Regions from separate parts of the Caldimonas brevitalea genome, predicted to be linked through region 2. Evidence: predicted binding sites of a transcription regulator. Region 2 holds the regulator's gene; each other region holds the start of a gene.
The links. The regulator LexA, encoded in region 2, represses DNA repair genes until DNA is damaged. The targets are predictions, from matches to a motif close to ACTGTATNNNNATACAGT.
Positions count from the first base shown of each region.

Region 1 (9,639 bases), 1.6 Mb from region 2:
GTGATCGCCTTGCGTGGCGTCACCAGCTTCTCCAGCAGCGCGTGGCCGAACAAGCGCAGCCGCACCCGACGCCACACGTCACGACGCTCGACGAACAGTGGGTGCCAGCGCCGCTGCCGCAGCAGTTCGCACACGTCGGCCGGGGCGCTCATCAGCGCAGCGTTCTCGTCGAACAGCGTCAGCGCATCACGCACCGCACCACGGTGAGCGCCGACGCCACCTGCGCGCGCGATCTGCGCGGCCTGCAGTTCATTCAGGCGCCGCTTCAGGCCCGGCTCGCTCCACCACACCAGACCGTTGAAGAAGTCGTGCAGGTTGTCGCGCGTCGGCACGCGCGCGGTGGCGGCGATGTGGGCCTCGTAGGGGATGCCCGCCGGCAGGTCGGCCTGAGGCACGAACTGAAGCGGGCCGGCAGCCAAGCTCGGCACCGGGCCGTGGAGCGCTTCGGCGTTGAGCGCTTTTGCGACGCTCGCACCCGCCTGGATGCGTCCGGCCACCCGCTGGCCGCGCACTCGGTAAGGATCGAGCCAGGGTCGCGACCAGTCGATCGCGGCCAGGGCGTCGTGGAGCCCCGCCCTGCTCAGCGGTGGCGCGACGGTTGCGCGCATGCGCCTTCGACGCCAGCGGTGCTCAGGCCTGCGCTTGCGGCGTGACCACCCGCCACGCCAGGCTCTCGCCCGCCCGCAGCGGCTTGAGTTGCGCCTCGCCGAACGGCAGCGTTTCGGGCACGGTCCAGCTTTCCCGGCGCAAGGTGACGTGACCCTGGTTGCGCGGCAGGCCGTAGAAGTCGGCGCCATGGAAGCTGGCGAAACCCTCCAGCTTGTCGAGCGCGCCGGCCGCCTCGAAGGCCTCGGCGTACAACTCGAGGGCGGCATGCGCGGTGTAGCAACCGGCACAGCCGCTCGCGTGCTCCTTCAGATGCGACGGGTGCGGCGCGCTGTCGGTGCCGAGGAAGAACTTCGGATTGCCCGAGGTGGCGGCCGCCACCAGCGCAAGGCGGTGTTCTTCGCGCTTGAGCACTGGCAAGCAGTAGTAGTGCGGGCGGATGCCACCGGTGAAGATGGCGTTGCGGTTGTAGAGCAGATGGTGCGCGGTGATGGTCGCGCCCAGCCCCGCATCGGCTTCCTGCACGTACTGCGCCGCTTCCTTGGTGGTGATGTGCTCGAAGACGATTTTCAGGCCCGGGAAGTCGCGCCGCAGTGGCGCCAGCTGGGTGTCGATGAAGACCTGCTCGCGGTCGAACACGTCGATCTGCGGGTCGGTCACCTCGCCGTGCACCAGCAGCGGCAGGCCGTGGCGCTGCAAGGCCTCGAGCGTGCGGTAGGTCTTGCGCAGATCGGTCACGCCGGCGTCGCTGTTGGTGGTGGCGCCCGCCGGGTAGAGCTTGACAGCCACCACGCCCGCCTGTTTGGCACGCTCGATCTCGTCGGGCGGCAGGTTGTCGGTCAGGTACAGCGTCATCAGCGGCTGGAACTCGCTGCCCGGCGGCAGCGCCGCCAGGATGCGGTCGCGGTAGGCCACCGCCTGCGCCGCGGTGGTGACCGGCGGGCGCAGATTGGGCATGATGATGGCGCGACCGAACTGGCGCGCCGTGTCGGCGACCACGGCCGCCATCGGTGCGCCGTCACGCACGTGCAAATGCCAGTCGTCGGGGCGGACTAGGGTGAGCATGGACGTCATGAGGGGCATTGTCCCACTGCTTTCCCCATCACTCTGCAACACTTCGACTTCCGCGGCGACGGACGAGCTTTTATGCTGCTGTCCTTCGTTTCCACGGCAGCGTGCGAGCACGACGGTTTCACTTAGGACAACGCACATGAACGAGACAGCCAAGAACACCCGGGCCACCATCATCCCCTGCCTGCGCTACCGCAATGCGCCGGCCGCGATCGACTGGCTCTGCGAGGCGTTCGGCTTCGAACGCCTGCTGGTGGTGCCGAACGAAACGGGCGACATCGCCCATGCGCAACTGGTCTTCGGCAACGGCATGATCATGCTGGCGTCGGCGGACAACGAATCGGAGTACGGCGACCTGGTCAACATGCCCGACCAGGTCGGCGGCGTCGAGACGCAGAGCCCCTACCTCGTCGTCGCCGATGCCGACCAGGTCTATCAGCGGGCCAAAGCGGCCGGCGCCCAGATCGTCGTCGAGATCAAGGACGAGGAATACGGCGGGCGCGGCTTCACCTGCCGCGACCTCGAAGGCCGGCTCTGGAACGTCGGCACCTACGATCCCTGGGACCAGCCGTCGAGCGGTCAGCCGAGCTGACCCGGCCGCGGCCTACCCGCGCACCCCTCTCAATGGAAATCGCGACTCTCGGTCGCGAGCCGGCCCAGCAGTGGCGTCAGGTCTTCGAGGTGCTGCGCGATCAGGTGCGTGACGGCGTCCTGCTGCTGCCACACGCCGTACACCGCGAGCAAACGCGCGTGCAGCAGCGCCGTGCGATAACGCTCGCGCAGCCGCGGCCAGACGATCACGTTGACCGACCCGGTTTCGTCTTCGAGTGAGACGAACACCGTGCCGTTGGCGGTGCCGGGCTGCTGGCGCATCGTGACGATGCCGCAGGCGCGCGCGAGCCGCCGGTCGGCCAGCGCCTGCAGCTGGGCCGCGCTCATCAGCCGGCGCGACGCCAGCGCCGGACGCAGCAAGGCGAGCGGATGGCGCCGCAGGCTGAGCTTGAGCGCGGCATGGTCGAACACGATTTCTTCGCCTTCGGGCGCGGCCGACAGCGCCAGCGGCGCTTCGACCACCGGCGCGTCGTCGAGCAAGGCCGGTGCGGGCAACCAGGCCGCCGCCTGCCAGACCTGTTGGCGCCGATGGCCGGCGAGGCTGGCCAGCGCGTCGGCACCGGCCAGCCGCTTCAGCTCGTGCGGGTCGAGCGAGGCGCGCCGGGCCAGGTCCTGCACATCTTCGAAGGGTGCTTGTCGGCGTGCCTGCTCGATGCGTCGCGCCGCGGCCTCCGACAAGCCACCCACCAGCCGCAGGCCCAGGCGCACCGGCCCGAGCGGCGACGGCGCCGGGCCGCCCTGCAGCCCTTCGAGCGTGCAATCGTGGTCGCTGTGCTGCACGTCGACCGGCAGCACCTGCACGTCATGCCGACGCGCGTCCTGCACCAGCTGGCTCGCCGAGTAAAACCCCATCGGTTGTGAGTTGAGCAGGGCCGCGAGAAAGGCCGCGGGCTCATGGCATTTGATCCAGCTGCTCGCATAGGCCAGCAGCGCAAACGAGGCGGCGTGGCTCTCGGGAAAGCCGTATTCGCCGAACCCCTTGATCTGCTCGAAGATCTGCTCCGCGAACTCGCGCTTGTAGCCGCGTTCGGTCATGCCGTTCAGGATCTTGTCCTGGAACGGCATCACGTCGCCGTGCCGCTTCCAGGCCGCCATCGCGCGGCGCAGCCGGTCGGCTTCGCCGGGCGTGAAGCCGGCGCACAAGATGCACAGCTGCATCACCTGCTCCTGGAAGATCGGCACGCCCAGCGTGCGGCCGAGCGCCTCTTCCAGTTGCGCCGACTCCAATGGGGGCCGCGGCAGTCCGGCGCGCCGCCGTTGTTCGTCTTTCTCGCGCCGCTTCAAATAGGGGTGCACCATGCCGCCCTGGATCGGGCCGGGGCGGACGATCGCGACTTCCACCACCAGGTCGTAGAACTCGCGCGGCTTCAAGCGCGGCAGCATGCTCTGCTGGGCGCGGCTCTCGATCTGGAACACGCCTACCGTGTCGGCGCGGCAAATCATCTCGTAGGTCGGCGCGTCGTGATCGGGGATGTCCTGCAGGCGGAACAGCGCACCGCGCCGTTGCCCGATGAAGTCGAGCGCGCGACGCAGCACGCTCAACATGCCCAAAGCCAGCACGTCCACCTTCATCAGGCCCAGCGTGTCGAGGTCGTCCTTGTCCCATTCGATCACCGAGCGGTCGGCCATCGCGGCGTTTTCGATCGGCACGATCCGGCTCAACTTGCCGCGTGCGATCACGAAGCCGCCGGTGTGCTGGCTCAGGTGGCGCGGGAAGCCCTTGAGCTGGCGCGTCAGCGCGATCCACTGTTGCACCCGCCGGTCGTCCGGCGACAGGCCCAGCACAGCCAGCCGTTCGGCCATCACGTCGGGGCTGTCCCACCAGTGGTGGTCCTTGGCCAGCCGGTCGATGTGGGCCTCGTCGAAGCCGAGCGCCTTGCCGACATCGCGTATCGCGCTGCGCGAGCGGTAGCAGATGACGGTCGCGGTGAGCGCCGTGCGTTCGCGCCCGTATTTGCGATAGAGGTACTGGATCACCTCCTCGCGCCGCTGGTGCTCGAAGTCGACGTCGATGTCGGGCGGCTCGTCGCGTTCGCGGCTGATGAAGCGTTCGAACAGCAGTTCGTTGCGGGCCGGGTCGATCTCGGTGATGCCCAGGCAGTAGCACACCGCCGAATTAGCCGCCGAGCCGCGCCCCTGGCACAGGATGCCTTGCGAGCGCGCATGGTTGACGATGTCGTAGACCGTCAGGAAGTATTTCTCGTAGCCCTTCTCGCCGATCAGCGCCAGCTCTTTCTCGATCGCGGCCCGCACCTTGTCGGGCAGGCCGTCCGGAAAGCGTCGGCGCACCCCCTCGTCCGTCACCTGCCGCAAGTACGATGCGGCCGTCTGCCCGGGCGGTACCACCTCCTCGGGGTATTCGTAGCGCAGTTCTCCGAGGCTGAAGCTGCAGCGCGCCGCGACGTCTTGCGTGGCGGCCAGCAAATCTGGCGGGTAAACCTGTGCCAGCCGCAGCCGCGTGCGCAGATGCCGCTCGGCATTGGGCTGCAGCGCCGTGCCGCACTCGCGCACCGGCCGCCCGAGGCGTATCGCGGTCAGCACGTCCTGCAACGGCTTGCGTGAGCGCACATGCAGGTGCACGTCGCCCGCCGCCACCAGCGGCAGGCCGGTGAGGCGGCTCACCTCGCGCAGCTTGTGCAACCAGGCGGTGTCGTCGGCCTGCAGCAGCAGCTCGACGGCGAGCCAGGCGCGGCCGTCGAATTGCCGCTGGAACCAGCGCGCCTGCGCGTGGACCGTGTCGAAGCTGGCGCTGCGCTCGGGCACCAGCAGCACCACCGTGTCGTGCAACCGCGAGGGCAGCAGTTGCGACCACTCCAGCTTGTAGTGCCCCTTCGGGCTCGCGCGCCGCAAGCGCGTGATGAACTCGCTCAGGTTGCCGTAGCCGTTGCGGTTGCAGGCCAGCACCACCAGGCGAAAAGGCGAGTCGCCCGACACGGCGAACTCGCTGCCGGTGAGCAATTGCAGCGTCGGCGGCGGACGGCCTTGTTCGCGCGCTTCGCGCTGCAGGTCGAGCAGGCTCTGGTAGGCGCGCACGACCCCGGCCAACGAGCATTCATCGGTCAGCGCCAGCGCGTCGTATCCGAGCGCCGCTGCCCGCTCGACCAGCTCGCCCGGATGCGAGGCGCCACGCTGGAAGCTGAAGTTGCTGAGACAGTGCAGCTCGGCGTAGCGCGGCAACAGGTGCGACTCTCGCATGTGCCGCCCTCACCCGAACACGCCGTGCAGAAACCAGCCCGCGGCGCCCGCATCGGCTGCGGCCGAAACGCGCTCGCGGTAGATCCACAGCAGGCTGCCGCGCTGATCAGCCGCAATGTAGTAGTCGCGCGCCACGGCGCCCGGCCCAGCCTCGACCTCCCACCAGCCGGCGTCGACACGATGGGGACCGGCCAGCAGCTGCAGCGCGCCGCCGTGCTGCGGCAGATCGCGCCGCACGGCCAGCGGCTCGGGGCAACACAGCAGCCAGCCCGGCAAAGGCGACGGCAGCGCGCCTGCGGGCAGCGGTCGCGGCGCCTCGCCAGTGGCCGCAGCGCGCCAGTGCTGCATCGACTCCGGCCGGTGGTCGGACACGAGCTGCGGCCGCACCACCCGCTCGGCCCCAAGGCGCGCCGTCAGCCGCTCGACCAGTTGCGCCAGCGACTCCCCGTCGCGCGGCGCCGCGGCACCGGCCTCGAGCGCCAGCGCCGCGCTGTGCGGTGCCAGCGGCTCGACCGTGTCCGCGCGCAAACTCAATTCGCCGACCGGCCCGTCGAGCTGCACCCGCGACAACAGTTCGCCGAGCAGGCGGCACAAGTGCTCGGGCTGGCGCGTGATCTCGGCGGTGCGCACCACCAGCTCGCCGGCGTCGTCCGTGCCCGGCCGATGGAAGTCGTGACGCCAGCCCAGCACGAAATGCCGCACGCCAGCATGCCGGGCCGCGAGCCAGCCGCACATCTGCAGCACCAGACGGCGCGCGCCGAACATCAGTGCGCCCGCCTCTTCGACGCGCCCGGGCAGTTCCAACCGGGTGTCGAACACCTCGGGCAGCCGCAGCCAGTCCCAGCGCTCGGGTCGCACGCCATAGGCCTGGTCGAGCGCTTCCAGCAGCGCCGCGCCGCAACGGCGCGCCAGCCCGGTACGCGGCAAGGCGCGCAGCTGGCCCAGCGTGCGACAGCCCAGACGTGCGAGCAGCGGCTCGTGCAAGGCCGCGGCGGTCAAGGCACCGAGCGGCAAGGTGTCCAGGCGTTCGGCCCAACTGTGCGCCGCTGGCCCCCGCGTGGGGCGGGTCCCCGGCACCGTGCGGGCGAAGGCCAATGCCGCGAGCGCGGTCGGCCCCCGCCCCACCTGGCTCGCACCGAGCTCGACCGCTTCGCGCATGACACGCTCGCACAAGGCGCGCGCCCCACCGAACAGGCGCAGGCTTGACTGCACCTCCATCAACACCGCCTCATCGACGTGGCACACGCGCGGTGTGAACTGCAGCGCCCACCACCCGAGCGCCTGCTGCTGCGACTCGCCAAGGCCACGCCCAAGCGGTGCGGAGCCCGGCGGCAGCGGCTCAGGCCGGCTCGCTGACGGCGGGCAAACGAGGGCCAACCAATACGGCATCGGACGACACCTCACGGGACGGTGCGGGGGAGTGGGCCGGCGGGCTGGCGCCCCCCGCGGGGCCGACCGCGGCCACGACGGGCGGCATGCGCCGGGACAGCGCGGCGCGCAGCTTGACCGCCACCACCGGTGCCAACCCGGGCGGCAGGGCCGGCAGCTCGATCGGGTCCGGCCGCGACGGCCCGCGCCGCTTCAGCAAGCGCACCGACAACGTGCACGGCGACGTTGCCGGTTCGACCCGCAAGCGCAGCGGTGCCGCCGAAGCCTGCTGCTGCGCGCGCGCGGGGCGGAACACGAACAAGGGCACCTGGGCGAGCTGGGCGTGCGCGTGCAGCCGGCGCAGTGCTTCGGGGCGCGCCACAGGCAGCCAGGCCAGCACGGCTGCGCTATCGCGGCAATGCAGCGCCTGCTCGGCGGCCCACAAAGCTTCGGTCGGTGCCAGCTCGCGCAGCCACAGCAGCTGGCGGCTGTCGAGCCCGGTCGCTTGCAGGCCGGCGGCAAAAGGCTGCAGACGGGGGACGGCGGGCGCACCGACCAGCACCAGGACGCGACCCGGGTGCAGCCAGGCCGGCAGACCCGGCCCGAGCAGCCGCCATTCGCAGGCCGCCCCGGGTGTGATCAGCACTTCCGTCAACGACCGGCTCGGCCATCCGCCGCCCGGCAGTTCCCGGTCCAGCGCGGCGTGGCCGGTCGGCAGCGTCGGCTCACCGCTGCCGGCCAGGTGGTCGCCGCGCCACATCGCCGGGCCCAACTGGTCCTGCAAGGCCTCGATCGACAACCGCGGCTGCGCAGGCGCCGCCGGCACTGCAGGTGCAGCACCAGAAGAAGAAGACGGCGGCGATGGACGGTGGGCGAAGGCGAACATGGCATACGAACTGTATATATATACAGTATAGAAGCAGGTTCGCCGGCGGCGCACGGTATCCCTGCGCCGTTCAGGCAGATGGTCGTCGGGGACAGCGGCGAGCACGGCCGCGCAGGCGCCGGCACCTGCAGGGCGACGGCCGGCCGACCGGCACGCCCTTACCCGGCCTCAGGACCCCAGTTGCTGCAGCGCCTGTCGCAACTGATGGCGGCCCGCATCCGTTTCGACGTGATCCAGCAGGCGCGCGAAGAAGTCCTGGCGCGACTGGGCTTGGGCCGCGGCCTGCGCCGTCAGCACCCGGGCGATCGGGCCGACATGGTGCGCAAGCGCCCGCTCCGCACGCCGCACCACGTTTTCGCCGATCAGGGTGTCGTCGTGACGCCGCGTCGCGCCGCCACTGCCTTGACTGCCGAAGGTGCCGCCCGCCGCCACCGGCGTGCCTTCGGTGCGGCGCAAGAAGCTGTCACGTTCACCTGCGGTGGTCAGTTCAGCGGCCAGCCGCGTGCGCAGCGACGCCACGTCGGTCGACTCCTTGGCGGCGCGCCGCACCAGCACGCGCGCCAGCGGGCCCAGCATCAAGGCCAGCTCGCTCTCGAAACGCGACAGGGTGTCGGGGTTCCAGCGGCTGCCGGACGCGCTGCTCGGGTGTGCACTGCCGGGCTCCGCCGTTTCATTCGCAGGCGTCGCGACAAAGCGGGGCGGCGGTGGCGGCACCTGCGTCACCGGCATCTCGATGTCGAGCACGGCGCGCCCACGGCTGAGCAAGGCTTGCTTGAACAGCAGCGCGGTGGGATAGCGGTCCTCGGGCCGCTTGGCCATCGCCGTCGCGACCAGCGCATCGAACCAACCCGGTCGCTCGGCACTGCTGACCCTCGACGGCGGCATCGGATCGCTGTTGAGGGTCTGGAACATCACGTTCTCGTTGCTGCCGCCGAAGGGCGAGCGCGCGGTCAACAACTGATAGAGCAGGACACCGCAGGCGAAGATATCGGCACGACGGTCCACCTGGTCGCCGGTGTACTGCTCGGGCGCCATGTGCCCGGGCGTGCCGATCGACGAACTCACCTGCGTCAGGCCGACCGTCTCGATGCGGGCAATCCCGAAGTCGGCCACCTTCAACCGCCCGGCGGGCGTGAGGATCAGATTGGCCGGCTTGATGTCGCGGTGCCACACGCCCTGTTCGTGGGCGTAGTGCAAGGCGTCGAGCAACTGTCCCATCAGCCCGACGATCTCGGCATCGTCGAAGCGCCGCTGCTGTCGCAGATGGTCGCGCAGCGTCGCTCCTTCGACGTACTCCATCACGATATACGGTCCGAGAGCATCTTCACCATAGTCGTGCACCGCGACGATGCCGGAGTGCATCAAGCGCCCCGCGGCCTGGGCCTCGTTGCGGAAGCGCGCGGCGAGCGACGCGCCGGCGGCGCCCTGTTCGATCAGGCGCTGCCGCAGCATCTTGATCGCGACCGTGCGCTTGATCACCGGATCGAGTCCGCGATAGACGATGCCCATCGCGCCCTCGCCCACGAGCCCCGTGATCAGGTATTTGCCGAGCTGCTGTGGATGGCTCATCGCAGGTCTCGCAACACAACCATCGGATGGACAGAAGCCTTGCGCCACCGGCCCGACGTCACAGCCCGAACGGAGCCGCGCAGGTCATCCGCACCTCGTGTGCCGATGAGGGCCACGAACCGATACAGCAGATCAACAGGCACCGACCAGGGTGGCAGCGTCGAAGTGGTGTGAGGCATCCCAAATCTCAACCGTCCAAGAAGTTGCATGAGCGTACACCCGAATCCGTGACCGCAATGAAACTGGTTCCAACGGACCGAAGCGCGGTCGCCGAAATGGGCCGAACGGCACTTCGCCCGTCCGCTGTCCGCTTCGCCTTTCACACCGGGCGA
Region 1 covers NZ_CP011371.1:1,285,254-1,294,892, reverse strand. Annotated here, with positions in the region: gene AAW51_RS05740 (DUF3025 domain-containing protein) at 1-608, opposite strand, end outside; gene pyrC (dihydroorotase) at 631-1,680, opposite strand; gene AAW51_RS05730 (VOC family protein) at 1,817-2,269, shown strand; gene AAW51_RS05725 (error-prone DNA polymerase) at 2,299-5,484, opposite strand; gene AAW51_RS05720 (Y-family DNA polymerase) at 5,494-6,873, opposite strand; gene imuA (translesion DNA synthesis-associated protein ImuA) at 6,824-7,738, opposite strand; gene AAW51_RS05710 (serine/threonine-protein kinase) at 7,907-9,307, opposite strand.
Region 1: a site for LexA is predicted at 7,748-7,765, ahead of imuA (translesion DNA synthesis-associated protein ImuA). Genes of this name have one in related genera too.

Region 2 (9,639 bases):
CCCACCCTCGCCACCGCGGCTCGCTGGCGGTGCTGTTCACCAGCGACGAGGAAGGGCCGGCCAACGACGGCACGGTCAAGGTCTGCGAGTGGCTGCGCGAGCGCGACGAACGGCTGGACTACTGCATCGTCGGCGAGCCGACCTCGGTCGACCGGCTCGGTGACACGGTCAAGAACGGCCGGCGCGGCTCGTTGTCGGGCCGCCTGGTCGTGAAGGGCGTGCAAGGCCACATCGCCTACCCGCAGCTGGCGCGCAACCCGGTGCATCTCGCGTCGGCCGCCTTGGCCGAGCTGACGACGGTCGAGTGGGACGCCGGCAACACCTTCTTCCCGCCCACCAGCTGGCAGATCTCGAACATCCACGCCGGCACGGGGGCGACCAACGTGATCCCGGGCGAGATGACCGTCGATTTCAACTTCCGATACTCGACCGCGTCGACGCCCGACGGCCTGAAAGAGCGGCTGCACGCGATCCTCGACCGGCACGGCCTCGAGTACGACCTGCAGTGGACGCTCGGCGGCCTGCCGTTTCTGACCGAGCCGGGCACGCTGAGCCAGGCCCTGGTGGCGGCCATCGAAAACGAATGCGGGCTCACGCCCGAGCTGTCCACCACCGGCGGCACCTCCGATGGGCGCTTCATCGCGCGCATCTGCCCCCAGGTGATCGAGTTCGGCCCGCCCAACGCCACCATCCACAAGATCGACGAACACGTCGAGGTCGCCTACATCGAGCCGCTCAAGAACATCTATCGCAAGACCATGGAAGGCTTGATCGCATGACGGTCATCGAACTGATCGAGCGCAGCAGCGCCCGCCTCGAACAGGCGGGCGTTTCGTTTGGGCATGGCACCGCGAGCGCCTTCGACGAGGCGGCGTGGCTGGTGCTGTGGGGTTTGTCGCTGCCGCTGGACGACCTCGACGCGGTGGCCGACCGGCCGGTGGCCGAGCCCGACGCGGCACGGGTCGAGACCTTGATCGAGCAACGTATCAGCACCCGCAAGCCGGCCGCCTACCTGACCCGTGAAGCCTGGCTGCAGGGGGTGCCCTTCTACGTCGACGAACGCACCATCGTGCCGCGCTCGTTCATCGCCGAACTGCTGGCCGACGGCAGCATCGACCCCTGGCTGTCCGACCGCACCCGGCGTGTGCTCGACCTGTGCACCGGCAACGGCAGCCTGGCCGTGCTGGCGGCCATGGCCTACCCGGAGGTCGAGGTGGACGGCGCCGACGTCTCGACCGACGCGCTCGCGGTGGCCCGCATCAACGTCGACCGCCACGGGCTGGCGGAGCGCGTGCGGCTGCAGCAAAGCGACCTGCTCGAGCAGCTGAGCGGCCCCTACGACCTGATCCTGTGCAACCCGCCCTACGTCAACGCCACGACGATGCAATCGCTGCCGGCCGAATACCAGGCAGAGCCGGCCCTCGCGCTGGCCGGCGGCACCGACGGCATGGACCTGGTGCGCCGGCTGCTGGCCCAGGCCCCCGGGAAGATGAGCGAAGACGCCGTGCTGGTGCTCGAGATCGGCAACGAACGGCCCCACTTCGAAGCAGCCTTCCCGCGCCTGGAAGTGGTGTGGCTCGAAACCAGCGCCGGTGAAGACCAGGTGCTGCTGGTGACGCGCAGCGCGCTGCTGGAGAGCACGGGCCCATGATCAACCTCAAGAACCTCACGCTGCGCCGCGGTGCCAAGGTGGTGCTGCAAGATGCCAGCGTCACGCTGCATGCCGGCGAGAAGGTCAGCCTGGTCGGGCGCAACGGCGCCGGCAAGTCGTCGCTGTTCGCGCTGCTGACCGGCAAGCTGCACCCCGACAGCGGCGACGCCGAGCTGCCGCCGCGCTGGCGGCTGGCCGAGGTCGCGCAAAACATGCCCGAGACCGACGAGGCGGCAACCGAATTCGTGCTGCAGGGCGACACCCCGCTGATGGAAGCGCGCGAGGCGCTGGCCGCAGCGGAAGCGACGGGCGACGGCCATGCGATCGCCGAGGCCCACCAGCGCTTTGAAGAAGCCGCCGGTTTCGACGCGCCGGCCCGCGCCCAGGCCCTGTTGTTGGGCCTCGGCTTCAAGCCCGACCAGCTCGACCAGCCCGTCAACAGCTTCTCGGGCGGCTGGCGCATGCGGCTGCAGCTGGCGCGCGCGTTGATGTGCCCGGCCGATCTGCTGCTGCTGGACGAGCCGACCAACCACCTGGACCTCGATGCGCTGGTGTGGCTGGAAAGCTGGCTCAAGCGCTTCGAGGGCACCATGCTCGTGATCAGCCACGACCGCGAGTTTCTCGACGCCATCACCCGCGTCACGCTGCACCTCGACAACGCGCAACTGACACGCTACAGCGGCAACTACAGTGCCTTCGAGGCCATGCGGGCCGAGCGGCTGATGCAGCAGCAATCCGCCTTCGAGCGCCAGCAGGACCGCATCCAACAGCTGACGCGTTTCATCGACCGCTTCAAGGCCAAGGCCACCAAGGCCAAGCAGGCGCAAAGCCGCGTCAAGGCACTGGAGCGCATGGAAAAGCTCGCGCCGGTGCTAACCGCGGCCGATTTCAGCTTCGAGTTCCGCGAGCCCGAGAGCCTGCCCAACCCGATGCTCTCGCTCAAGGACGTCAGCTGCGGCTACCGAGGCGAGGCCAGCGAGACGGTGATCGTGCGCAACGTCCACCGCTCGGTGCTGGCCGGCCAGCGCATCGGCATCCTGGGCGCCAACGGCCAGGGCAAGTCGACGCTGGTGAAGACCATCGCCCGGGCGCTGCCGCCGTTGGGCGGGCAGATCACCGAGGGCAAGGGCCTGGCGATCGGCTACTTCGCGCAGCAGGAGATGGACGTGCTGCGGCCGGACGACTCGCCGCTGGACCACATGATCCGGCTCGCGAAAGAGGTGAGCCCGCAGGCGCGCGAGCAGGAGCTGCGCGACTTCCTCGGCAGCTTCCGCTTCGTCGCCGAGATGGCGTACCAGCCGGTCGGCACGATGAGCGGCGGCGAGAAGGCGCGTTTGGTGCTGGCGATGCTGGTGTGGCAGCGCCCCAACCTGCTGCTGCTCGACGAACCGACCAACCACCTCGACCTCGCCACCCGCGAGGCGCTCAGCCTGGCGCTCAACGAGTTCGACGGCAGCGTGATGCTGGTGAGCCACGACCGCGCCTTGCTGCGCGAGGTGTGCGACGAGTTCTGGCTGGTCAGCCGCGGCGGCATCGCGCCCTTCGACGGTGACCTCGACGACTACCAGCGCTGGCTGCTCGACCAGGCCAAGCAGCAACGCGAGGCCGCTTCGGCTTCCGCGCCTGCCACCGCGTCGCCCAATACGTCAGCGGAAGCCGGTGGAGCCAACCGCCGCGACGAACGCAAGGCCCAGGCTCAGGCGCGCCAGCGGCTGGCCGAACAGGCCAAGCCGCTCAAGAAGGAACTGGCCGGCATCGACCAGCGGCTGGCGGCGCTCGGCACCGAGAAGGCGGGGCTGGAAGAAGCCTTGGCCGGCGGCAGCCTGACGCCGGCGCAACTGGCCGAACACGGCCGCCGCCTGAAGGCGATCGGCGACGAGGTGGAGACGCTCGAAGAGCGTTGGCTCGAACTGTCGGAGCAGATCGAGCAACTCGGCGCCTGAAGCCGGGCGGCGCGGTGCCGGCGACTACGAAAGATCGAACGCTCGCCGGCCCTGGTCACGCCGGCGTGGAAGGCGGCTGGCGCGGCAGGCGTACCGTGAAGGTGGTGCCGTCGCGTTCGGAGGACGCCACTTGTATCTCTCCCCCGTGCGCCAGCGAGATCTCGCGCACGATATAGAGCCCCAGCCCGAGCCCCGAGGACCCCTCGCGACGCTCCGCCTCCTGCACCAGCGGGCGCATCAGCGGGTCGAACAGCGTGCGCTGCGCTTGCGGGGCGATCGGTGGCCCCTCGTTGTGCACTTTCAGGCTGATCTCGCCGCCCTCGCCGCGCAGGCTGACCGACACCGGCGTGTCGGGGCGGCCGTGCTGCATCGCATTGGCCACAAGGTTGGACACCAACTGGCCGATCCGGGACACGTCCCATTCGCCGCTCAGATCGCCGGAGCAATCCATCTGCAAGGTGCGATCCGGGTGGAACGCGCGCAACTCATCCACCGTCTCGCGGCAGACCTGACCCAGGTTCGCGCGTCTGGGCGCGAGGGCCAGGCTCAATCCCAGTCGCGTTCGGGTGAAGTCGAGCAGGTCGTCGACCATCTTGCGCATGCGGTCCACGCTCGACTGGATGCGGACCACGGCCTTGGTTTGGGTGCCCGTCAATCCATCGGTGACCAACAGGTAGTGGACGGAGTTGCCAGCTGCGCCCAGGGGATTGCGCAAATCGTGTCCCAGGACACCCAACATCAGGTCTCGAGACTCCTCGACGCGGTCCACGTACCAAGCGAGCGACTCGCTGATGGCCTGGTCGATGGCTTCGTTGAACCGGATCAACTCGGCGAGCGTGTCGAGGTCGGCCGTCTCGAGCTGATCGAACCACCGGCGCACGACACTGGCTCTCAGGGCGCGGTACTCCGCCACCACCTCCTTCAGCGTGAAGCCTTGCCGGAAGCGCTGCTCCGCGTCTGCCCTGGCCGTCGCCGTGAGCTCGGGCGCATTGCTGGGGCGGTTGCCGCGCGACTTTTCGTGCTGTTCGCTGTCGCTCTGCGGTGCCCGGATGTCGGACGCGACGTGCTGCAGCAGCAACTTGGCGTGGTCACGCAGTTCCTCTGGTGCCAACTCGCGCGCCGTCGGCAAATTCGTTTTGGCGAATTCCGCCCACTCGTCAACGATGGCGTCGACGTGGCTTTGAATCAGGTCAGAGAGGGACATGGCGTCTCCCGATCCCGTGCATCTCGCCGAGCGGGTCAGGAAGGCGAGCAGCGCAAACGCCGCAAAAAAGCCCTCCCCGCGGACGCTGCGCCTCGTGGGCTCGCCGGAATGTCTCCGGGCTTCGTCAACTGCTGCAAGCGGCGGGCCTGCAAGCGATGCGGCCTCGCCGGAACACGGATGCGCCATCCCGTTTTCCTTTCCCCGCACAATTAAATTGCACTCAATTGAATTGAGAGCTAGAATAGAACCCATGTCGCAAGCTCCATCGTCCTCACCAGCCCCGACCCCCCTGTCGGCCGGCGACCGTGCGTTGCTGCAGCTCGACAACCAGCTCTGCTTCGCCTTGTATTCGACCTCGCTGGCGATGACCAAGCTCTACAAGCCGCTGCTCGACGCGCTGGGCCTCACCTATCCCCAGTACCTGGTGATGCTGGTGTTGTGGGAGCAAGACCACCTCACCGTTGGCGCCCTGGGCGAACGACTGTTTCTCGATTCCGGAACGCTGACGCCTTTGCTCAAGCGGATGGAAAGCAGCGGGTGGCTGACCCGCACCCGTGCCAAAGAAGACGAACGGCGCGTGGTGGTCAGTCTCACGCCGGCCGGGCAGGCGTTGCGCCAGTCGGCCATCTCAGTGCCGCGCCAGGTCTCCGGCGCGGCCCAATGCAGCGCCGACGAATTGCACGATCTGCGCCGTCGGCTGCACGACTTGAGGCGCCGTCTCGCGCCTCAAGCGGTGTCCGATGCGCCGGGTTCCGACCCGGCCACCCACAAGGTGGAAGCGGCATGAGCCATCACCGCTGCCATCGGTCACCGGATACATTGCGTGCTATTTAATAGCACTCTTTACATTCACGCTTCCCTCACTGCTCAAGGAGCCTCGCATGAAACTCGACAAAGTGCTGTACAAGACCGAAGCCACCGCCACCGGGGGCCGTGATGGCCGTGCCGCCACCGCCGACGGCGTGCTGGACGTCAAGCTGGGCACCCCGAAAGAGCTGGGCGGCGCCGGTGGTGCAGCCACCAACCCGGAGCAGTTGTTCGCCGCCGGCTACTCGGCTTGTTTCCTGAGCGCGATGAAGGTCGTCGCGGGCCAGCAGAAGAAGGCCCTGCCGGCCGATGCGTCGGTGACGGCCAAGGTCGGCATCGGCCCGATCGCAGCCGGTTACGGCCTGGAAGTCGACCTCGCCGTGTCGCTGCCCGGCATGGAGCGCGAAGCAGCCCAGGCACTGGTCGAGACCGCGCACAAGGTCTGCCCGTATTCCAACGCCACCCGCAACAACATCGAAGTGCGCCTCAGCCTGGTCTGAGACCCTTCCGCTCGGCGAGGAGCTGCAGCAGCAGCTCCACCCGGGCCTGATAAGGCGTGAGCGTGCCGGCAGCGGGCAAGACATCGTCCGGCTTGCCGAGCACGCGACCCTCGGCGCAGCGCGTGCTGCGCCAGACCTTCATGCCCGCGGCCTGCGCCGCCAGCAGCGCAGCTTCCAGCCGCTGATGCACCGTGCCATTGCCGGTGCCCACCACGACCACCCCCGCCACGCCCATCTGCTGCAGCGCCGCCACCAGGCTGCCGTCGGCACCGCTATGGCTGCTCACGAGTTCGACGCGCGGCCACAGCGCCGGGTCGACATCGATCACGTCCAGACCGAGCGGCACGCCGGCCGGCCAGGGCCGCAGCGTGTGCAGCCGGCCGGCTTCGAGTAAGGCCAGCGGCCCGGCATCGCCCGCCCCGAAGGCGTCGAGCCGGTAGGTGTGTTGCTTGCGCACCTCCAGGCCGCTGTACACCTGGCCGGCGAGCACGGCCACCACCCCTTGCACGCCGGGTTCACGCGCCAGGTGCACGGCATCCAGCAAATTCTGAGGGCCGTCCGGGTGCAAGGCCGTCGCCGGCCGCATCGCCGCGGTCAGCACGACCGGTTTGGCCGGTGCCAGCACCCGCTGCAGCAGATAGGCGGTTTCCTCGAGGGTGTCGGTCCCGTGGGTGATCACCACACCGCTGACCTCGGGTCGACCGAGGTGGTGCGCCACCCGCCGGGCCAGGGCCTGCCAGACGGCCGGCTCCATGTCCTTGCTGTCGACTTGAGCCACCTGCTCGCTCTCGAGCGCCACCTCCGACAGCCCCGGCACGCCACCCAGCAGCGCCCCGACGCCGAGTTGCGCCGCCTGGTAGCCGATGTGGTCGCCGCGCGTGGCGGCGGTGCCGGCAATGGTGCCCCCGGTGCCGAGGACGACGGTGCTTGATTGCGAACGGCTTTGCATTTTTTCTCGGCCTGGATAAAAATACAGCTACTGGATGCCCAAACAGTAGTCGTCCTGGCAGCCGCCGATGCCGGCGTCGGCCAGCGCCCTAGCCGCGCGGGCAGCATGAACATCACCTTGAACGCGAGGCGCCCGTGGACCCCCTTCTGCCAGAAAGCCCCAAGCTCACCGCCCGTCAGCAGCAGATTCTGGAGCTGATCCGCCAGTCGATCGAGCAGACCGGCGCCCCGCCGACGCGCGCTGAGATCGCGGCCGAGCTGGGCTTTCGTTCGGCCAATGCAGCAGAGGAGCATCTGCAGGCGCTGGCCCGCAAAGGTGTCATCGAGCTGGTGGGCGGCACCTCGCGCGGCATCCGCTTGAAGTCTGACACATTGCGCTCGGTCAACGAATCGCGCCGCCTCTACCAGGGCCAGCAGGCGATGCTGCCGCTGCCAGGCCTCGCGCAGCTCGCACTGCCGCTGGTGGGCCGGGTCGCAGCCGGCAGCCCCATCCTCGCGCAAGAGCACATCGAGCAGACCTACCACGTGGGCGCCAGCATGTTCGCGCGGCAGCCCGACTACCTGCTGAAGGTGCGCGGCATGAGCATGCGCGATGCGGGCATCCTCGACGGCGATCTGCTCGCGGTGCAAAAGGCCAAGGAGGCCAAGAACGGCCAGATCGTCGTGGCCCGTTTGGGCGACGATGTCACCGTCAAGCGCTTCCGCAAGACACGCCAGTCGATCGAGCTGATCGCCGAAAACCCCGAGTTCAAGACCATCGTGGTCGAGCCCGGCCAGGATTTCGAGCTCGAAGGCATCGCGGTCGGGCTGATCCGCAACACGCTGCTGATGTGAGCCGATGATCGAGGCCTCGTCGATGAAAGCCTTGCGCCATACCGACTGCCTGCATGCAACGGCTGCGCTCGAGCTGGTGCCCAACATCGGCCCCGCACTCGCTGCCGATTTGCAGCTGATCGGCGTGCATGCGCCACGCGACCTCGTCGGGCGCGACGCCTTCGTGCTCTACCAGGAACTGTGTGCCAAGACCGGGCACCGCCACGACCCGTGCGTGCTCGACAGCTTCATGGCCGCCGTCGACTTCATGCGGGGGGCGCCCGCAGCGCCCTGGTGGCACTACACCGCACAGCGCAAGCTGCTCTATGGCCAGGCCCACACCGACGACCCGGGCGCTGATGCGGCGCATCTCCGCAGCCGTCCGGGCGGCAGTGCACGAGGTGCGGCGCGGTCTTGAGGCCCGTCACGGCAACCACCCGCACCACCTCAGCACCAGCCGCTCATCTGTCAACCCATCACACCCATCACGCATCACCCGACGACGCAACCACCCCCTTCTCAGCCGCTGCACGGGTGGCGGGCGTTTCGCGAACCCTGGTTCGCGAGCCCCGTGCAGCAGGCCGAAAGCGCGACCCCTCGAAGGCTGTCGACTTTCACCCTCAATCCTGCCGAACGTCATTGCATAGCTTCTTGATTTTCGGAGACGGACATGACCCCTGCCCACCCGCACTCGCCGGCATCCCCGGCCACCCCCTCGACCGCACCGAAGCCGGAGCTTCACCGCCCGGCCCAGCCCTCCTCCCCTGCGGCGTTCGACGCTGCGCCCCGCACCGGCGCCACCTCGTGGTGGACACGGCTGGTCGAACAGCTGGGCCTGCCGGTTGGGCCGAGCTTGCGTGACTGGCGCGCGGCCAACCAGGCCAGTGCTGCCACCCCGACTGGCTTTCCCTCCCTCGACGCCGTGTTGCCTGCGGGCGGCTGGCCGGCGGCGGGCGTGATCGAGGTGCTGGCACCACAACCCGGCCGTCCGGAGCTGGCCTTGCTGAACCCGGTGCTGAGCGAAGCCGCCGCGCAGGGTCGCCGCCACGCGCTGATCGGGCAACCGCCGGATGCGGCTTTCGACACCTCGGAGGGCGGCAGCAAGGCGCCGGCGGTGCACGGAGCGGACAGCGCGTGCGCAACGGGGCCGGCGTCGCCTCTCGTGCCATCGGCAGCCGCCGATACGGCGGTGACGGCGGCCATGCCGTTGGTCGCGAGGCATACACCGGCGACCGGGGGCAGCGATGCAGCAGCGTCGTCGAGCGAAACCGGCCGCCCCGATACCCTGGCCCTGGCGTTGGCCTGGCTGCGCCAAGGCAAGGACGGCGTGCTGGCGGTCTGGCTGCCCGAATTCCGTCCGGCTCAGCTGCGTGATTTGCAGCGGGTGGCGCGCCGGGCCCGCAGCATGGTGTTTGTCGTGCGGCCGTGGGTGGCCCACTGGGACGACAGCGAAGCCGATCTGCGCGTCAGCTTGATCGCCGGCAAGGGCGGCCGCTGGGAAGTGCGGGTGCACCTGCAGGCCGGCGGCGCCGCGCCCACGGTGCGCGTGCCGGCATTGGGCCCGGCCCCGGTGCGGCACTTGCGGGTGGTGCAAGACCCGAGCGATCACCGCCGCACGATGCTCAGCGGCTCTTTCGTCGAGGTGTGCCGCGAGCTGGAGCGCTTGGCCGCGCTCGAGCGTGCTGCGGAACCGAACCGCCCCCCCTGCCGCCTGGTGGTGGCTCATTAAGGGCGCAACAGCGGGCCCGCGCCGATAAACGCGCGGCCCGCTGG
Region 2 covers NZ_CP011371.1:2,880,683-2,890,321, reverse strand. Annotated here, with positions in the region: gene dapE (succinyl-diaminopimelate desuccinylase) at 1-779, shown strand, start outside; gene prmB (50S ribosomal protein L3 N(5)-glutamine methyltransferase) at 776-1,651, shown strand; gene AAW51_RS12825 (ABC-F family ATP-binding cassette domain-containing protein) at 1,648-3,594, shown strand; gene AAW51_RS12820 (sensor histidine kinase) at 3,650-4,984, opposite strand; gene AAW51_RS12815 (MarR family winged helix-turn-helix transcriptional regulator) at 5,049-5,585, shown strand; gene AAW51_RS12810 (organic hydroperoxide resistance protein) at 5,680-6,105, shown strand; gene AAW51_RS12805 (asparaginase) at 6,092-7,054, opposite strand; gene lexA (transcriptional repressor LexA) at 7,201-7,887, shown strand; gene AAW51_RS12795 (helix-hairpin-helix domain-containing protein) at 7,910-8,284, shown strand; gene AAW51_RS12790 (hypothetical protein) at 8,537-9,595, shown strand.

Region 3 (9,639 bases), 1.3 Mb from region 2:
ACGCCATAGACCGCCAGCAGCCGCGAGTGCAGCAACTGTTTGCGCTGACTGTCGCGCAGCGAACGCCAGACGATCACGTTGACCTGTCCCGTCTCGTCTTCCAGCGTCACGAAGATCACGCCGTTGGCCGTGCTGGGCTGCTGGCGCATCGTGACGATGCCGCAGGCGCGGGCAAGCCGGCCGTTCGGGGTGTCGCGCAGCTCCTCCGCCGTCGACAGTCGCTTCTCGCGCAGTCTGGGTCGCAGCAGCGCGAGCGGGTGGCTGCGCAGCGTGAGCCCGAGCGAGGCGTAGTCGAACACCACCTCTTCGCCTTCCGGCGCCGCCGGCAGTTCCAGCACCTCTTCGTCGAACGGCGCCTCCTCCAGCAGTTCGGGCACGGCCGTCAAGGCGGTCGCGTCCCATACCTGCTGCCGCCGGTGGCCTGACAGACTCAGGAGGGCGTCGGCGCCTGCCAGCAAGCGCATCTCGTGCACATCGACCCGGGCCCGCCGCGCCAGGTCTTCCGCGCTGTCGAACGGTCGCTCGTGCCGCGCGGCCACGATACGGCGCGCCGTCTCGAGCTTCAGCCCCCGCATCAGCTGCAACCCGATGCGCACCGCCGGCTCGTGCGGCAGGTCTTCGAGCGTCGACTCGACCTCGCTGTACATCACGTCGGGCGGCCGCACTTCGACACCATGGCGGCGCGCGTCCTGCACCAGCTGGCTGGGCGCGTAGAAGCCCATCGGCTGCGAGTTGAGCAACGCCGCCAGAAAGGCGGCGGGCTCATGCCGCTTGATCCAGCAGCTGGCGTAGACGAGCAGCGCGAACGACGCGGCGTGGCTCTCGGGGAAGCCGTATTCGGCGAACCCCTGGATCTGGGCGAAGATCTGCTCGGCGAACGTGTGGTCGTAGCCGCGTTCGGTCATGCCCTGGATGATCTTGTCGTAGAAGCGCTGCACGCCGCCCTTGCGCTTCCAGGCTGCCATCGCGCGGCGCAGCTGGTCGGCCTCGCCGGCGGTGAAGCCGGCGGCATCCTGCGCGATCTGCATCACCTGCTCCTGGAAGATCGGCACGCCCAGCGTGCGGCCGAGTGCCCGCTCGAGGCCGGGCGGACAGGAGGCCTCCTCCAAGCCTTGCCGGCGCCGCAGGTACGGATGCACCATGCCGCCCTGTATAGGGCCGGGCCGCACCAGTGCCACCTCGATCACCAGATCGTAGAAGCGCTCGGGTTTCATGCGGGGCAGCATCGCCATCTGGGCCCGGCTTTCGATCTGGAACACGCCCACCGTGTCGGCCTGCTGGATCATCCGGTAGGTCTCGGCATCTTCGGGCGGCACGTCCTGCAGCTCGAACACGTGGCCGCGGCGCTCGCCGATAAAGTCGAGCGCACGCTGGATCGCACTCAACATGCCGAGCGCGAGCACGTCGACCTTGAGCAAGCCCATCGCATCCAGGTCGTCCTTGTCCCACTGGATCACGGTGCGCTCGGGCATCGCCGCGTTCTCGACCGGCACCATGCGGCTGAGCTGGCCTTGCGCGATCACGAAGCCGCCGACGTGCTGGCTCAGGTGGCGCGGAAAACCGATGATCTGCTCGAGCAGCGCCAGCAGCTGGCGCGTGGCCAGGTCGTCCAGGTCCAACCCGCATTCCTGCAGGCGCTCGGGGATGGCGCGGCGGCCGTCCCACCACTGGTGGTGCTTGGCGAGGCGGTCGACCGTCTCCAGATCGAAACCCAGCGCCTTGCCGACATCGCGGATCGCGCTCTTCGGTCGATAGCTGCTGACCACCGCGGTCAGGCCGGCACGGTCACGGCCGTATTTCTCGTAGATGTACTGGATCACCTCCTCGCGACGCTGGTGCTCGAAGTCGACGTCGATGTCGGGCGGCTCGTTGCGCTCGCGGCTGATGAAACGCTCGAACAGCATCGAGCTGCGCGCGGGGTCGACCGAGGTGATGCCGAGGCAGTAGGCCACCGCCGAATTGGCGGCCGAGCCACGGCCTTGGCACAGGATGTGGCGTGAGCGGGCAAAGGCCACCAGGTCGTAGACCGTCAGAAAGTAGGCTTCGTACTGCAGCTCGGCGATCAGCGCCAGCTCGTTCTCGATCAGCTCGCTGACCTTCTGCGGCACGGCGCCCTGGTAGCGCCGCCCGGCGCCCTCGTAGGTCAGCCGCCGCAAATAGCCGGCCGGCGTCTCGCCCGGGGGCACGATCTCCTGCGGGTACTCGTACTTCAGTTCATCCAGCGAGAAGGTGCAGCGCTCGGCCACCTTGACCGTCTCGTCCAGCAGGTCGGCCGGGTAGATCTGCGCCAGCCGCAAGCGCGAACGCAGATGCCGCTCGGCATTGGGCTGCAGCTCAAAGCCGCATTCGGTGAGCGGCTTGCCGACGCGGATGGCGGTCAGCGTGTCCTGCAGCGGCTTGCGCGAGCGCACGTGCATGTGGACGTCACCCGCGGCGACCAGGCGCAGGCCCGTGAGCCGTGACACCTCGCGCGCCTTGTGCAGCCACGCCGTATCGTCGAGGCCGTGCAGCAGTTCCACCGCCAGCCAGGCGCGCAGCTCGAAGTGGTGGGCGAACCAGCGTGCCTGGGTGTAGACCGTGTCGAACGAGGCGCCACGGCCGGGGACGTAGAGCACCACACAGTCGGCCAGTTCGTCGGCGCGCAGATCGTTCAAATGCGGGCGCTGATAGTCGCCCTTCTCCGCCGTGCGGCGCAGCCGCGTGATGAAGGCGCTCAGGTTGCCGTACCCCTGCCGGTTGCACGCCAGCACCACCAGCTTGAACGGCACGCTGCTGGCCTGGATCTCGAACTCGGCACCCACCAGCAGCTTCAGGCCCGCGTCCTTGGCCTCCAGGTGGGCGCGCACGATACCGGCCAATGAACATTCATCGGTGATCGCCAAGGCGCTGTAGCCCAGCGCCTTGGCACGCTCGACCAGCTGCTCGGCATGCGACGCGCCGCGCAGGAAGGTGAAGTTCGAGAGACAGTGCAGCTCGGCATATGCCGGCAAGAGGCCCGACATACTGCTGTCACGAACCATCAAATTCGTGAGCCCAAGGATCAAGTTTGTGGCTGGTGCGTGCCAAGTGGGCCCCGACGGCGGCCGCCCGGGCTCGGGTTCCCCAATGTTGATGAACGCTCACGCTCTTCAGCCAATCACGACAACACGGCATACAACGTCAGGCCTTGCGGCTCTTGCCCTGCTTGGAGCGTTTTGTCGAGGAGCCCCGCCCGCTCGGCGGGCCGTCATCCGGTTCTGCCAGCCTGTCGACGATCGGCGCGGATGCGGGCCACAGTTCACTTTGCAGCTGCTGCGGGGTCGGAAGTATGTCCGCGAGTTCGTCGGGCAGCCTGGGTGAGGTTCTCACCTGGTATGTTGCAACGCCGATGGGACGCGAGCTGTCGCGGAGTGCGTACTCCACCACCAGCCCGTTGCGGCCCTTGCAGAGGATCAGGCCGATCGACGAGTCGTCACGCTCGGTTTTCAGCTGGGCATCGAGCACATTCAGGTAGAACTGCATCTTCCCGGCGTACTCTGGCTTGAAGTCGTCCATCTTCAGGTCCACCGCCACGTACGAGTGCAGCCGCGTGTTGTAGAACAGCAGGTCGATGAAGTAATCTTGCCCTCCTACCTCCCGGTGATACTGACGTCCGATGAAGGCGAAGCCTTTGCCGAGCTCGAGCAGGAAGGCCTGCAAATGAACGGTCAGCGCGTTCTCAAGATCGCGCTCCTTCGACTCGACCGAGAGGTCCATGAAGTCGAAGACATAGGGGTCCTTCACCAACTGCTGCGCAAGCTCTGACTGCGGTGCCGGCAACGTGGACTGGAAGTTGGTCAAGGCAGTGCCGGTGCGATCTCGCAGACCGGTTTCGATCTGGTGCACCAAGATGCGCACGCTCCATCCGTGTTCGACAGCTGCCTGGCTGTACCACTCGCGCTCTGCGCGGTCAGCGAGCTTGTCGAGAAGGGCCACGTTGTGGGACCACGACAATTGTCCAGACACCGTCTGGACAAATTCCGTGTCTGGCCAGGCCGCTGCAAAGGCCTTCATGTACATCAAGTTGCTGCGCGAGAACCCCCTCGCCTCAGGAAATGAGCGACGGAGGTCTTCGGCGAGTTGCGCGACAACTTTCGCGCCCCACCCCAGCTCTGCCTGCCGGGCCAGGATGTCCTTCCCGATGCTCCAATAAAGCATCACGAGTTCCTGGTTCGCGGCGATCGTTGCACGGGTCTGCGCTGTGCGGATGCGTTGCTTGACCTCGGCAAGCCATTCTTCATATCCCGTGGGGAGCAATGCGTCGGACATCGATTTCGTCATCGTGGTAGTGCCTCACGGCGAGTGGCGTTTCCATGGCAGGAAGTAGATCAGCGAAACGGCGCGCCCGATGTAGAGCCGGTCGACGCGGCGGGGCTTGTTAACACGACGGAACGCTGCCACATCAAAAGTCGGGGAACGCCCCCTCACCCGAAGATGCCGTGCAGAAACCACGGGCTGTTGCGGCCCTGCGCGCCGACGTCGCGCTCCTTGTAGACCCACAGCAGTCCGGCATGGGCGCTGAACATCACGTAGTAGTCGCGCGCCACCGCCGCCGTCTCGCCGGCCTCGGATCGATCGCGGTCCCACCAGCCCGCCTCCAGCCGGCAGGGGCCGGCAACGGTCTCGAGCACACCCTGGTACATCGGGCGCTGGCCCTGCATCGCCAGGCGCAGCGGCGTGGCCAGCAGCCAGGTCGGCTGCGGCAGCAGCGCCGGCAGGGCGACAACGGGCTTGCGCAGGCCGGCCTCGCCGGCCGGCTGCCAGGTCTGCACATGCTCGGGCCGGTGGTCGGCGCGCAACACCGGGCGCAACACCTTGTCGGCGCCCAACCGCGCCGACACCCGCTCGATCAGCTGCGTCACCGACTCGCCGCCCCGAGCCGGGTCCTGCAGCAGCGAAGCGCTCACCTCCTCCAGTGGCTCGACCTCATCGGCGCACAAGCGGATGTCGTCCACTGGCGCGGCGAGCGTCGTCTTGGCCAGGTGTTCCGACAGCAAACGCTCGAAATGCGAGGTCTCGCGCGTCAGGTCGGCGGTGCGGATCTGCAGTTCGTCGCGCTCGGGGGCGTCGCGGCCCCGATGGAAGTCGTAGTGCCACACGAAGGTGAAGCGGCGCACGCCAGCGTGGCGTGCCGCGAGCCAGCCGCTCATCTGCATCAACAACCGGCGTGCGCCGAACACCAGGGCCTGAGCGTCTTCGACGCGGCTGGGCAATTGCAAACGGGTCTCGAAGCGCTCGGGCAACACCAGCCATTCGAAGGCCTGCGGGCGCAAGCCGTAGGCCTGGTCGAGGGCTTCGAGCAGGGCCTTGCCGAAACGGCGGCTGAGCCCGCCGCGCGGCAAGCGCCGCACATCGCCCAAGGTCTTGCAGCCAAGACGCACGAGCGTGGCCTGCTCGCGAGCGAGCTCCGACACGGTGTGCAGCGGCAACCGGTCGAGCCGTTGGGTGAGCGGCATCGATCCGTCGCCGTCGTGCCAGCCCGCGCGGGCAAACGCCAGCGCCGCACGCGCCGTCGGTCCCCAGGCCACGGCCTCGCAGCCCAGTACCTGTGCTTCGGCGCACAAGCGCTCACGCAAGGCCGCCTCGCCACCGAACAGGCGCCGGCTGGCGGCGACCTCCAGCAGCACGGCCTCGTCGAGCACCGCGACACGGGGCGTGAACTGCAAGGCCCACCAGCCGACCGCCTGCTGCTGCGAGGCCGTCGCCGCGGCCCCGGCGCCGGCGTCAGTGCGCGGACTCGAGTTCGCTGCTGCGGACGGCGGGCAGAGAGTCAAGGCCACCCAGTACTGCATGGGCGGGCTCCAGACGACGGTGAACCGAAGGCCGCAGACGTGCTGCGACCACCGGCGCGAGTTGAGACGGAACCGAGGGCAGCACCAGCACCCCCTCGTGGCAGGGCCCGCGGCGCTTGAGCAGCCGCACCTGCAGCGACCAGGCGTCGCCGAGTTGCACCTGCAGGCGCAGCGGCGACGCCGACGCTTCGCGCTGCACGGCCGCGGGGCGCATCAAGAACACCAGCGTGTCCGATTGCGCCGCACAGGCCTGCAGGCGGCGCACCTGCTCCGGGCGCGCCTGCGGCAGCCAGGCGAGCACGGCGCCCAGGCCTTGCGCCTTGACGCCTTGCTCGGTCGCCCACAGCCGCTGCGCCGGCGTGTCGGCGCAAACGCGGATCAGGTGCTGCTCGGTGAGGCCCGCAGCGGCCCGCAGGCCTGGCAGGTAAGGAAGATGGGGCGCGCCGACCAGCCAGATCGGGCGATGCTCGGCGGCCAATCGGCCCAGCACCGGCATCAGCAAGCGCCATTCGCCCACACAGGGCTGGGCTTGCAGCAGTTCGACGACCACGCCCGCCGGCCACCCGCCGCCCGGCAGTTCACGGTCCAGATCGTCGTAACCGCTCGGCACCGTCCGCCGGGCGCTGCCGCCCAACTCGTCGCCCCGCCAGAGGGCGGCGGCCACCGACGGCGGCAGGCGGGGCGGGGCCGGGTCGGGGTCCGACGTGGGGGTCGAGGCTGAGGGAAGGAGGTCGGGCGTCATCGCGGATACCTGTTAATTTATACAGTATCCCATCCGCGCGCCGTTGTCGAGTGGAGTCGGTCACGCTTGGCAGCGGTGTCGAAGCTTGCGGCCGTGGGGCGCGCTTGAGTCGCCTCCGAAGACGCGAGGACCCACTTTCGCAGCAAGCCTCGGCTGCGAATGAAACGCCGATCAGCGTTCTCTACGACGCGTCGAGCTTCAAAGCCGAGTGCTTCACCACGTCGCGCCAACGAGCGATTTCGGTGTGCACGAAACGCCCGAACGCGTCGCCGTACAAGTCGGGTGAGTCCGTCCCGAGCGCCGTCCAGGCACTGCGCAGTTCCTGGGTGTTCAGCGCCTGACGCAAGGCCGCTTGCATGCGTGCGACCGTGTCATCGGGAACCTCGCCTGTCCCCCACAGCCCATACCAGGTCGAGACCCGATAAGCAGGCAAGCCCGCTTCCACGGTGGTGGGCAAATCAGGAAAGGCCGCAGCCCGTCTCTCGGCCGCGACCGCCAGCGGCCGTAACCGTCCGCTCTTGATATGGGGCGCCGACGATCCCAGCCCGTCGAACATCAGGTCCAGCTGCCCCCCGACCAGGTCCTGCAGCGCGGGGCCCGCGCCGCGGTAGGGGATGTGGGTCATGAAGGTCCGCGTCTGTTGCTTGAACAACTCGCCCGCAAGATGATGGCTGGTGCCGGTACCGGCCGAGCCGAAGTTCAGCTTCCCGGGCCGCCGGCGCACGTACTCGATGAGACCCTGCAGGTCGTTGACCGGCACGCGAGCGGGGTTGACGACGATCACCTGGGGCGGATGGGACACCAGCCCGATCGGTCGAAAGTCTGTCTCGATGTCGTAGCCGAGCTTGGCATACACGCTCGGTGCGATGGCATGGTGCACGGCGCCCAGCAAATAGGTATGGCCATCGGGTGCGGCCTTCGCCGCCACGGCCGCCCCCAGCGTGCCGCCGGCCCCGCCATGGTTCACCACCAGCACCTGCTGAGCGAGCTGCCGAGACAGGACGGCCGCCAGCGGCCGCGCATAGGCGTCCGTCCCGCCGCCAGCGGGAAAGGGAACCATCAAGGTCAACGGGTGGGTCGGCCACTCGGCGGCTGGTGCGCCCACAGCGGGCCAAGCCAAGGCGGACGAAGCTGCCGCAACTTTCAGAATCTGGCGGCGGGTCCACGCGCGGTGGGTGGTGCGATGGGTGGTGCGAGGGTCGAACGTCTGCATGCTGACACCTGTCGAACAAGAGGGGCATCTGCCTCTACAGCCTTGACGCCGCTACCGCCCCTTGCCCTTCTTGTCGTACTTCCGCCAATACTGGAACTCGTCTTCATGCACCTCGATGTCGAGCTCCGTCACCCGCATCTGCAGGCGTTCCTGCGCATCGGCGACCGCCTGGTTGTAGATGGAGGGCCCGACCTCCTCGAGGAAAAAGCCCAGTAGCGCACCGGCGGCGATGTTGCCGATCCGTTGCTCCATGTTCTCCTCAAAGTAGCGCTCGATCGAGGCGATGGCCTGCTGGCGTGCTTCCTTGGGCAGTTCGATGGTCATCCACGGTTCTCCTGGCAGGGGATCAAAGAGACGGCCACTCCGACAGCCCCGACGCGCAAGTGTCGCGCGCCGTGCCCTCGCCGTCGGTGGCCAGTATGGCCGCGATCGCCCTGCCCGCGCTACCGGCCCCACAGGGCACCGCGATTGCTCACAAGGCTTGCGCGCCTTCCCATGGCCGGCCAACGGTCCCCCGCCACCCTGGCCAACAACAGGTCTCGCCGAGACGGCGGGCGCCACTCTCCTTCCGGCACGCCGTGCCGGCGGTCTTAGGCGCCGTCCGACTCGGCGATGTTGCAGCCCATGAACAGCCGCCGTGTCGAATCAACACCCCTGTGGTCCCTGCGCCCGCGCGGCGGGTGGCGGCATGCGCTGCCCGGGCTGGTGCTCGTGCTCGGCTGCGGCCTCACCGCATGGGCTGCCCAGTTCGCCGGGCGTCTGGAGGAGCGTGAGGCACGGCGCGAACTGCAGGAGCATGCCCGCATCGTCGGGTCTACCGTCGAGCGGCGCATTGGCGGCTGGGCGGAGGTGCTGCACGGTGTGCGCGGCTTGTTCGCCGCCTCGCAAGTGGTGACCCGGCGCGAGTTCAGCGAATATTTCGAACAGCTGGAGTTGCGGAGGCGCTATCCCGGCTTTTTGTCACTGCAGTTCGTCCGCTACGTTCGCCACCAGGACAAGGCGGCGTTCGAAGCCTCGCTGCGCGCCGAGATACGCGAGCCGGGTCGCTACGGCGCAAATTTCGCCATCCACCCCGAAGGCGAGCGAGCCGACTATTACGTGACGCACTTCATCGAGCCCATTGCAGGCAACGAGAGGGCCCTCGGCTTCGACGCGGCACTCACGCCGCAGCGTCGCGAGGCACTGGAGCGCGCGCGTGACCGCGGCGAGCTGACCGGCTCGGGCCGCTTGCAGCTGGTGCAGTCGGGCAACAAGGTGGGCTATGTGTTGCGTCAGCCGGTGTACCGAGCGGGCATGCCTCGGCGCACGCTCGAGCAGCGGCGTGCGGCCTTCCTCGGCCTGAGCACCGTCGTGCTGAGCGTGGAGGACTTCATCATCTCGATGATGGGCCGGGAGCTGCTCGAGCGGGTCGACTTTCGTCTGCACGACGTCGGCTGGGCCGGTGAGGCCGTCGCGCCGCCATCGCCGCACAACCTGCTGTACGACTCCGCTGCCCAGGGGCCCCACGAGGTGGCCTCAGCGGGTGCGCTGTCACACGCGGCGACCGTGGCAGTGGGTGGACGCGTATGGCGATTCGAGTTCCGGCCCCGCTCGCACGGGCCCGGCACGGCGAGCGACACCAGCACCACGCTCGTCTTGGCGTGCGGCTTGCTGGTCAGCCTGCTCGTCTGGCAGCTGTTGCGACTCCAGTTGGCCGGGCGGGAACGCCTCGAAGCGCGGGTGGCACAACGGACGCAGGAACTAGCCCTGGCCAACGAGGCGTTGCGCGACAGCGAGCAGCGCCTCGAACTGGCGCTGGCCGGCGCCGACCTGGGCGTGTGGGACTGGCACATCGAAACCGGCGTGTTGCGGTGGAACGAGCGCTGGCTGGCCCT
Region 3 covers NZ_CP011371.1:4,222,149-4,231,787, forward strand. Annotated here, with positions in the region: gene AAW51_RS17600 (error-prone DNA polymerase) at 1-3,002, opposite strand, end outside; gene AAW51_RS17605 (PDDEXK nuclease domain-containing protein) at 3,160-4,299, opposite strand; gene AAW51_RS17610 (Y-family DNA polymerase) at 4,443-5,810, opposite strand; gene imuA (translesion DNA synthesis-associated protein ImuA) at 5,743-6,552, opposite strand; gene AAW51_RS17620 (Bug family tripartite tricarboxylate transporter substrate binding protein) at 6,734-7,765, opposite strand; gene AAW51_RS17625 (DUF2164 domain-containing protein) at 7,817-8,089, opposite strand; gene AAW51_RS28310 (CHASE domain-containing protein) at 8,390-9,639, shown strand, end outside.
Region 3: a site for LexA is predicted at 6,561-6,578, ahead of imuA (translesion DNA synthesis-associated protein ImuA). Genes of this name have one in related genera too.